Regions from separate parts of the Rhizobium sp. SVR5-9E genome, predicted to be linked through region 2. Evidence: predicted binding sites of a transcription regulator. Region 2 holds the regulator's gene; each other region holds the start of a gene.
What was found. The regulator LexA, encoded in region 2, represses DNA repair genes until DNA is damaged. The targets are predictions, from matches to a motif close to TGTTCNNNNTGTGTTCNG.

Region 1 (3,276 bases), on a different contig from region 2:
GTCGGCACCGTTGCCGGCGTGCTGCTCGGCGTGATCGTCTGCATCAATATCGAATCGATCCGCGAATTCTTCTCCTGGGTCTCGGGCACGGTGCTTTTCGATCCGCAGCTTTATTTCCTCAGCCAGCTGCCGGCGGAGATGAATCTCGGTGAAACGCTTTCCGTCGTCATCATGGCGCTGACGCTCTCCTTCCTTGCGACCATTTTCCCGGCCTGGCGAGCATCTCGGCTCGATCCGGTGCAGGCGCTCCGCTACGAATAAGGAATGCTGATTTCAATGAATCGGAACGTCGTTCTCAAGCTTTCCGGCGTCGAGCGTCACTATGGCCAGGGCGAAACGCTGCTTAGCATTCTCAAGGGCGCCGATTTTGCCCTTCATAGCGGCGAGATCGTTGCGCTGGTTGCCCCATCGGGGACGGGCAAATCGACGCTGCTGCACGTGGCCGGGCTGCTGGAACATCCCGATGCCGGCGAAGTCATGATCAATGGCCATGCCTGCGAAGGACTGTCGGATGAAAAGCGCACCGCGATCCGCCGTAGCGAGATCGGCTTCGTCTATCAGTTCCACCACCTCCTGCCGGAATTCTCGGCGCTCGAAAACATCATGATGCCGCAGATGATCGCCGGCCTTCCGCGCAAGGAGGCTGCCGAACGTGCAACGCAGCTGCTCGACTATATGCGCATCGGCCATCGCGGCACCCACCGGCCAGCCGAGCTATCGGGCGGCGAGCAGCAGCGCGTCGCGATTGCGCGTGCCGTCGCCAATGCGCCGGCGCTGCTTTTGGCCGACGAGCCGACCGGGAACCTCGATCCCGAAACCGCGAGCTACGTCTTTGACGCCCTCGAGGCGCTCGTCCGGCAGTCCGGACTCGCGGCACTGATCGCCACGCACAATCACGAACTCGCCCGCCGCATGGACCGCCGCGTGACCATCAGCGAGGGCAAGCTCGTCGAGTTCTGAGAGACGCGCAGCAGGTCTACTTTCCGCAGATAGCCTGACCGGTCTCGTCGGTCCAGTCCTGTATGGCGATTGTCTTCGGCGCGGCCTTAACGCTCTTGCCGTCCTTCTGCAGGCTTCCGGTCAGGGCGTTGTAATCGCAGGAACCGCCGGCATTGGGATCGAGCGTGTCATAATGCGTATAGGTGTAGCCGGCGACGATGAATTGCTTGTCTCGATAGGCAAGCGTCAATGTCTGATCCCAACGATCGCGGCCCATCGCGCTGTTCTGTGAGTGGATCGCAATCGACGACTTGCCGGCTGCCTTGACCGACGGCTCCTGCCCGAACACGCCGTCAGCGTCGGCACTGCCCCAGATCTTGCCAGGCGCGCTCACGGCAAGCCGCAGGAGCTGATGATCCTGGTCTCGAAGATAGATGTAGATGCCTATCTCGCCGCCGTCTTCCGAAGCCGCCGCCAGAACTGCGAGGTCCTGCAGGCCATCCTGATCCCAGTCACCCGTGGCGGCGTCGACGATGCGTGCGGGATCGATCGTTTCAGCCGAGGCAGCAGTGGCAAGGAACGCCCAGCAAAGAATGGTAACTACAATCTTCATGATTTGTTCTCCAGCCTTCCGTCGTTAACCAAACGGAAGAGATTCCTGTTGACACCAGAACAATAGCGGAACAAAGTAAAAACATAACAAGTAAAGGAGAGCCAAATGACTGACCTGATCCGTGATATCGCAGCATTCACCTCCATCGCAATGTTCGTAGCCAGCTTCTCGCTGATTCTGATGTCAATGTAATTTTTTGAGGGGACTGTATAACTTCATACAGCCCGAATAGGGGACTACTTCTGGACATCGCTGCCGGCAACCTCGACAATGCAGCCGATTCATTCGGGCGATTGAAAGGGCATGACATGGCAGATGCAGAGAGCGGTATCATCGGCGGTACGCCGGGTTTCGTCCATCTGCGTGTTCATTCCGCCTACTCGCTCCTCGAAGGCGCGTTGCCGCTGAAGAAAATCCTCTACAAGGCGTCCGGCGACAGCCAGCCGGCGATCGCCATCACAGATACCAACAACCTGTTCGTCGCTCTCGAGTTTTCGCAGAAAGCGATGGAGGAGGGGCTGCAGCCGATCATCGGCTGCCAGCTGTCGATCGACATGGAAGACGGACTGGAGACCGAGAAGCGCGGCGGTCAGCAGGCGTTGCTCAAGCTGCCGTCGATCGTCGTGCTTGCCGCAACCGCCGCAGGCTATGAGCGGCTGGTCGATCTCGTCAGCCGCGCTTACCTCGGCGGCGAGGACAACCAGGCGATCCATATCCGCGCGTCCTGGCTGGAGGAGGCTGGCACCGAGGGATTGGTCGCGCTGACAGGCGCGCTCGGCGGTCCCATCGACATGGCGCTGAAGCACGGCCATGCTGCACAGGCCGAGAGCCGGCTGCTCACCCTGAAGCGCCTCTTCGCAGACAGACTCTATGTCGAGCTGCAGCGCCACGGAACCTACGACAAGCGCCATGAGCAAAGGGTCGTGGGGCTTGCCTACGATCACGACCTGCCGCTGGTGGCAACCAACGAGGCATTCTTTCCGACGCGCGACGACTATGATGCCCATGACGCCTTGATGGCCGTTGCGCACAACGCCATCGTTTCCGACGACAGCCGCTTCCGCCTGACGCCCGATCATTATCTGAAGAGCCGCGCCGAAATGGCAAAGCTCTTTGCCGATCTGCCGGAAGCGCTGGAAAACACGGTCGAGATCGCCCGCCGCTGCTCCTTCATTCTGAAGACCCGCAAGCCGATCCTGCCGCGCTTCACCGGCGCGACGGCGGATGCCGAGGAGGCGGAACGCGCTGAGGCGCTCGAACTCCGCCGCCAGGCGGAAGAGGGGCTCGACATGCGCCTTGCGACGCTCGGCATGTCGGCGGGCTACGAGGAAAAGGATTACCGGGAGCGGCTCGAATTCGAACTGAGCGTCATCGAGCGCATGAAGTTTCCGGGTTACTTCCTGATCGTTGCCGATTTCATCAAATGGGCCAAGCAGCATGATATTCCGGTCGGCCCCGGCCGCGGTTCGGGCGCCGGCTCGCTCGTCGCCTATGCGCTGACGATCACCGATGTTGATCCGCTGCGCTTCTCGCTGCTCTTCGAACGCTTCCTCAATCCGGAACGCGTCTCGATGCCCGACTTCGACATCGACTTCTGCCAGGACCGCCGCGAAGAGGTGATCCGCTACGTTCAGAAGAAATACGGCCGCGAGCAGGTGGCGCAGATCATCACCTTCGGTTCGCTGCAGGCACGTGCCGCTCTCCGCGACGTCGGCCGCGTGCTG
Region 2 (3,276 bases):
TTTTCTATGGTGCGCCAGTGCCGGTGCCACCGGGGCAGGAGGACGCTCGAAATTTCGGCGAAAATTGGCTGGAATGGCTCTATCGCCTGCGCAGCAGTATTGGCGATCGCATAAGGTCGATCCTGCCCGGTGACACCGGTGCTTTTGCCGCCGCGCTGGTGACGGACGAGCGCCGGGCAATTTCCAGCGAGACGACAGAGGCACTCCGTCAGTCCGGTCTTGCCCATATCATCGCAATCTCCGGGCTCAACATGGCGCTGTCGGCGGGTATTTTCTTTGTCGGATTCCGTTCGATACTCAGCCTCTTTCCGGGTGTCGCTCAGGCCTATCCGACGAAAAAGATTGCGGCGGCGGGTGCTCTGGCGGCGGTGACGGCCTACTTCTTGATCTCAGGTTTTGCCGTTTCGGCCGAACGCGCCTTCATCATGATGGCAATCATGCTGGTTGCAGTCTTCTTCGACCGGCCCTCCATCAGCCTCCGCAATGTCGCGCTTTCGGCACTCCTCATCATCTCAATCTCGCCCTCCGAAATCATGGGTCCGAGCTTTCAGATGTCCTTTGCCGCCACTCTGGCGCTGGTCGCGGGATATGCGCTTTGGAAGGAGCGGCCGATGCGCGAAAGCCCTTTTTCAAAAATGCGATCGCTTCGGCTGTTGGTTTCCGTTTCCGGTTTTCTCGGCGGAATCCTGCTCACATCCGTCATCGGCGGCTTTTCGACAGCATTGTTCTCGATCGAGCATTTCCACCGGCTGACGGCCTACGGTCTGCCGGCCAACCTCGCGGCCATGCCGATCATTTCCTTCGTCATCATGCCTGCAGGCCTGCTTGCCATGCTGCTGATGCCCTTCGGGCTAGACGTGCTGCCGTGGAAGGTGGTGGGTTTCGGTCTCGATCTCGTAATCGCGGTTGCCAAGACGGTGTCGTCCTGGGGCGGCGACATCGGCGTGGGCAGGCTGCCCGGCTGGTATTTTCCGGCAGCGGTCGCCGGCTTCCTGCTGCTCACGCTGCTGCGCACCCGGCTTAGGCATATGGGAACAGCGATCATCGCCGGTTCAACGCTTGCCGTTGCGCTCATGCCCGGTAGAGCCGCGCCAGATGTCGTGATTGCCGAAGATGGAAGTCTTGTTGCAATCGTCAGGCAATCCGCTCTCGCCTCCAACCGCGAACGCCCGCCGGATTTCATTTTCGACCAGTGGAAACGAGCGCTGGTTATCGATGACCACCGGCCGCCAAAATTGCTTGATACCGCCTCGGCCCCGCCTTCGGCAAAAGACGGGGAGAGATTGAGGCTTTCTCCGACGCAACAGGAAGAAGCAAGAGATGCGATGCGGAACGCCGCTTCGGCAGGCCATTTCACCTGCGTCAAAAAAGCCTGGTGCACGGCAGAGCTCGAGAACGGCTCCATCCTCGCAGTGATCGAAAATGCGGCCTATTTCGGCCCGGCTTGCGACACAGCGGATATCGTCGTGACGCCGGTCAAGCTGCGGTCCGGCACCTGCCGATCCGGAGCAATGCTGTTTACCGGCGAAACCCTGAGGAAAACCGGCGCCGTCGAGTTACGCTTTGGAAACGGCGCCGCAGACGTCACAACCGCTTTCGAAACACTCGACCGCCCCTGGAGCCGGCACCGCGCCTATGATTGGCGCAGTGGCACATTTGCCGGGGATGCGTTGCCGGTTAGTGATAGCGGCGAATGAGGCCGACGAGCTTGCCTTGAACCTTGACGCGGTCCGGCCCGAAGATACGTGTCTCATATGCCGGGTTTGCGGCTTCAAGCGCGATCGAGGCTCCCTTGCGGCGGAACCGCTTGAGGGTCGCTTCCTCGTCATCGACCAGTGCGACAACGATGTCGCCGGGGTTTGCGGTATTTGAATTGCGGATAATGACCGTATCGCCGTCGAAGATGCCGGCGTCGATCATCGAATCGCCCTTGACCTCAAGTGCGTAGTGCTCGCCCGACCCCAGCATATCGGCGGGGACGGTGATGTCGTGGGTATTGTTCTGGATTGCCGAGATCGGCACGCCGGCCGCGATGCGGCCCATGACGGGAACGGAAACAGCACTGTTGTTGTCTTCGTTCGCCGGCTTCGGCGGGGCTGCTACCGGCTGCGGTTTGCCGAGGCTACCCTCGATGACGCTTGGCGAAAAGCCGCGGCGCGGCTGAATGCTCGGGCTGTAGGCCTCCGGAAGCTTGATCACCTCAAGTGCGCGAGCCCGGTTCGGTAGGCGACGAATGAAACCACGCTCCTCAAGCGCCGTAATCAGGCGGTGGATGCCGGATTTGGAGGCGAGATCCAGCGCATCCTTCATTTCGTCGAAGGATGGCGGGACGCCGGATTCTTTCATCCGCTCATGAATAAAGAGGAGAAGCTCCTGTTGTTTGCGCGTCAGCATCGAAGTTTAACCCCAGATTCGTGAAACAAAGCCAGAACAGACACTATATGTTCCATATGTGTTCCGCAAGTACCTAAATTTCGGTAAAACTTTTTCTGAAGTGCATTCATTTTGGGACTTTTTGTTTGCCGGGTCACCGCTTGCAGCTTGCATCGGGGGAACAGGCCGCGCAAATCTGGAGCACTGGAAAAATGGAGACGCGCCCGATGCCTCATCCACTGGATCACCTTGTCCTACCGGTCACGGACATCGACCTGGCGCGCGAGCGGCTGGGAAGGCTGGGATTTACCATTGCGCCAGAGGGCGGCCACCCGTTCGGAACGGAGAACGCTTGCATCTTCTTTGCCGACAAGACCTATCTCGAGCCGCTTGGTATCGAGAATGCGAAGAAATGTGAAACATCCGTGCGCGGGGGCAATGTTTTTGTGGCGCGCGACCAGGCTTTTCGCTTCCGGTGCGGCAATGACGGGTTTTCTGCGGTCGCTTTTAGCACAGAGGATGCGGACGCCGATCATTCTGCCTTCATGAATGCCAGGCAGAGCGGCGGCGACATGCTGGAGTTTTCGCGTCCGATCGAAATGCCGGATGGCTCGCAATCGACCGGCGCCTTCAAGCTCGCTTTTGCGGCCGATCTCAGGGCGCCGGATTTCTTTCTCTTTGCCTGCCAGCGCATCAATGCCTTTCCCGCCAACCATGACGCGCTGGAAAAACACGAAAATGGCGTAGCCGGTATTCGGGAGGTCGTGCTAAGCGCGCCGGAGCCAGAAGCGTTTGGCTCTTTCGTCCAACTGGCGGCGTCCGGGGCAAAGGTAGAGAGCACCAGTTTCGGCCTCGCAGTCACAACTCCCAACGTCAAAATCAGTCTGCTGTCTCAGGAGGGGA
Region 3 (3,276 bases), on a different contig from region 2:
TGCTTGAACGACGAAGCGAGCCAAGGTGATTTCCGCGGACGGAATTGTCACGATCGCCAGTTTCGCAAAGATATCGATGATCGGCGACACGAGCACCGAAAGGAACATGAGCAGCAGGCCCATTGTTACTTCGGAGGAGACATTTGTGGTCGTCGCGGCGCTGCTCATTCCAAGGTCCTTTCGTCAGGACCTTGCGGTTGCTTTATCGCACCAATCGGCAAAGGCGGAAATTGCAGCTTCGGCACCGATCTCATTCAAGGTTTCGTGCCGCATGTCCTGATATATCTGAGTGCTAATACGGGAGAAGCCGTGGCGCTTCAATCGGTCCGCCAGCCAGATCACTGCTTTTCCGCGCTCGGTCGCCGGATCCTCGCCGCCGCCGACGAGGTGGATCGGCAGGTCTTTGGGCAGCTTGTCCAGATGCTGCTCCTGCGGCGCGCGGAAGGTGAGGGCGAAGATGTCGAGCCAGAGCGAAACGGAGGCATCGAAGCCGCAAAGCGGATCGGCGATGTATTTGTCGACCTCGTTAGGGTCGCGAGAAAGCCAGTCGAATGCCGTCCGCTGGCCGGGGATGGATTTGCCCCAGGTCTCGAAAGTAAGTCGTGGTAAAAACCCGCTTGGAACGTCCGAGCCTTTCAGGGCTTTTTCGGCAAGCAGGATGGCTTGGGCGGCGCGGCCTGCAAGACCAACCGCGAAATTCGAATTCCACACGGCAACCGCGTTGAATTTTTCGGGATGGGTTATTGCCGTGTTCAGCGCGACAAGCCCGCCCATGGAGTGGCCGAAAACGATGACCGGCAGGCCCGGATGCCGCGAGGCCGCATGATCGCGCATTGCTGCGACGTCGGCGGTGACGCGGTCTGCACCGTCACGCCGCGCGAACTGGCCGATCGGAGCGCCGCTTGCCGCCGTTGCGCCATGGCCGCGGTGATCATGGGCGTAGACGTGATAGCCGCGCGCGGCCATTGCGGCTGCAAAGCCTGCGTAACGCTTGGAATGCTCGGCCAGGCCGTGCAAAATCAGCAGAATGCCGCGCGGCTGGCCATTGGCTGGCTCATGATGAAATGCGAGCGCCGTTTCAGGCGCCTCAAGCCATTGTGTCTGCAAATACATTTTCTATGCTCCTGGCGGCAACAGAGCAGATCGCCCGGCAAATGCAACATGGCCCATCGATTTTACGGTGCATTTCCTTGCGATTCAGGGTTGCAGACAGTTTGGCTTCATGCTTAGTTGTTCCTGTAATGTTCTTTGTTGGAGAGCGTGATGAGCAGGGTTTTTCTGTGTTTTGCAGCGTATCTCGTGTCGTTGGTCGTTGCCGGTGCGGCGCTGGCTCAGGAGGAACAGGGGAGGACACGCTTCATTCTGGCCGCAAGCTGGCAGCCGGCATTCTGCCAGACAAATCAGCAGAAGCCGGAATGCAGCAGCCAGACGAAGGAGCGCTTCGACGCGACGAATTTCTCGCTGCATGGTCTCTGGCCGCTACGGCAGAACTATTGTGGCGTCTCGAAGGACGTGCAGGCGGCAGACAAGGACGGTGATTGGCAAAAGCTGCCCGAGGTCAAGCTGACGCCTGAGAATACTGCAACACTCGCGAAGGTGATGCCCGGAACGCAGTCGCGCCTCGAGCGCCACGAATGGACGAAGCACGGTACCTGCGCGAAGATGAGCGCCGACGACTACTTCGGCGTCGCGACCCGCCTGATCGGTGATCTGAACGGTTCGGCTGTGCGCGAGCTTTTTGCCGAAAATGTCGGCAAGACGCTCAAGGCGGATCAGATCAAGGCGGCGTTCGACAAGAGCTTTGGTGCGGGAGCGGGTGAGCGCGCCAAGATGAGCTGCCGCCGCGCGGGCGGCGTGCGCGTGATCAGCGAACTGACGATCGGCTTGTCGGAGGATGCGGGTTCGGCGGAGAAAGCCGGCGCGGGTCTTGCAAAACTCATTCAAAGTGCCGGCCACACCTCCTTTGGGTGCGATCAAGGCGTCGTTGACGCCGCGGGGTTCTGACGGAAAAGACTGCCGTTAATGCCGAGAGAAGCCGGTTTCGGCGTTGCCCGGGCGCCGGCTTTCGCCTACATAGCGGCCACGGTTTTCAAGTTTCCGCCCGGAGCAGCGCATAATGGCACGTCAGTTCATCTATCACATGGCCGGCCTCAACAAGGCCTATGGCAACAAGAAGGTGCTGGAAAACATCCACCTTTCTTTCTACCCCGATGCAAAGATCGGCATCCTCGGCCCGAACGGCGCCGGTAAGTCCACCGTGCTCAAGATAATGGCGGGCCTCGACAAGGAATGGACGGGCGAGGCTTGGATCGCCGAAGGCGCAACGCTCGGCTATCTGGCGCAGGAGCCGCAGCTCGATCCGTCCAAGGACGTGATGGGCAATGTGATGGAAGGTGTCGCCGACAAGAAGGCGATCCTCGATCGCTACAACGAGCTGATGATGAACTATTCCGACGAGACGGCCGAAGAGGGCGCCAAGCTGCAGGATGTCATCGACAGCCAGAACCTCTGGGACCTCGAGAGCCAAGTCGAAATGGCCATGGACGCGCTGCGCTGCCCGCCAGGCGATGCGCCGGTCGACAATCTTTCGGGCGGTGAAAAGCGCCGCGTGGCTCTCTGCCGCCTGCTGCTTGCCCAGCCGGACTTGCTGCTGCTCGACGAACCGACCAACCATCTCGACGCCGAGACGATCGCCTGGCTCGAAAAGCACCTGCGCGAATATCCGGGCGCCATCCTGATGGTCACCCACGACCGCTACTTCCTGGACAATGTCACCGGCTGGATCCTCGAACTCGACCGCGGCCGCGGCATTCCCTACGAAGGCAACTATACGGCCTACCTCCAGGCGAAGGCGAAGCGCATGGCGCAGGAAGGCCGCGAAGAAGCCTCCCGCCAGAAGGCGATCTCCCGCGAACAGGAATGGATTTCCGCCAGCCCGAAGGCGCGCCAGGCCAAGTCGAAGGCGCGGATACGCGCCTATGACGAACTTGTCGCGGCGGCCGAGGATCGCCGTCCCGGCGACGCGCAGATCATCATCCCGATCGGCGAACGCCTGGGGCAGGTGGTCATCGAGGTGGAGAACATTTCCAAGACCTATGGCGACCGCGTCCTCTTCGAAGACCTCACCTTCAAGCTGCCGCCGGGTGGCATTGTTGGCGTCATCGGCCCGAACGGCGCCGGCAAGACGACGCTGTTCCGATTGATCACCGGCCAGGAAACGCCAGATTCCGGCAACGTCCGCATTGGCGATACCGTGCATCTCGGCTACGTCGACCA

Region 1: dnaE (DNA polymerase III subunit alpha) is a predicted target of LexA. The motif match lies at 1,619-1,636, and genes of this name have one in related genera.
Region 3: ACPYOJ_RS02290 (ribonuclease T2 family protein) is a predicted target of LexA. The motif match lies at 1,232-1,249, and genes of this name have one in related genera.

What each region holds. Positions count from the first base shown of each region.
Region 1 covers NZ_JBNDHS010000029.1:19,459-22,734, forward strand. Annotated here, with positions in the region: gene ACPYOJ_RS15335 (lipoprotein-releasing ABC transporter permease subunit) at 1-261, shown strand, start outside; gene ACPYOJ_RS15340 (ABC transporter ATP-binding protein) at 277-960, shown strand; gene ACPYOJ_RS15345 (hypothetical protein) at 977-1,552, opposite strand; gene dnaE (DNA polymerase III subunit alpha) at 1,861-3,276, shown strand, end outside.
Region 2 covers NZ_JBNDHS010000005.1:7,222-10,497, forward strand. Annotated here, with positions in the region: gene ACPYOJ_RS04430 (ComEC/Rec2 family competence protein) at 1-1,697, shown strand, start outside; gene lexA (transcriptional repressor LexA) at 1,678-2,394, opposite strand; gene ACPYOJ_RS04440 (VOC family protein) at 2,601-3,276, shown strand, end outside.
Region 3 covers NZ_JBNDHS010000002.1:209,778-213,053, reverse strand. Annotated here, with positions in the region: gene ACPYOJ_RS02300 (DMT family transporter) at 1-168, opposite strand, end outside; gene ACPYOJ_RS02295 (alpha/beta fold hydrolase) at 184-1,113, opposite strand; gene ACPYOJ_RS02290 (ribonuclease T2 family protein) at 1,264-2,004, shown strand; gene ettA (energy-dependent translational throttle protein EttA) at 2,117-3,276, shown strand, end outside.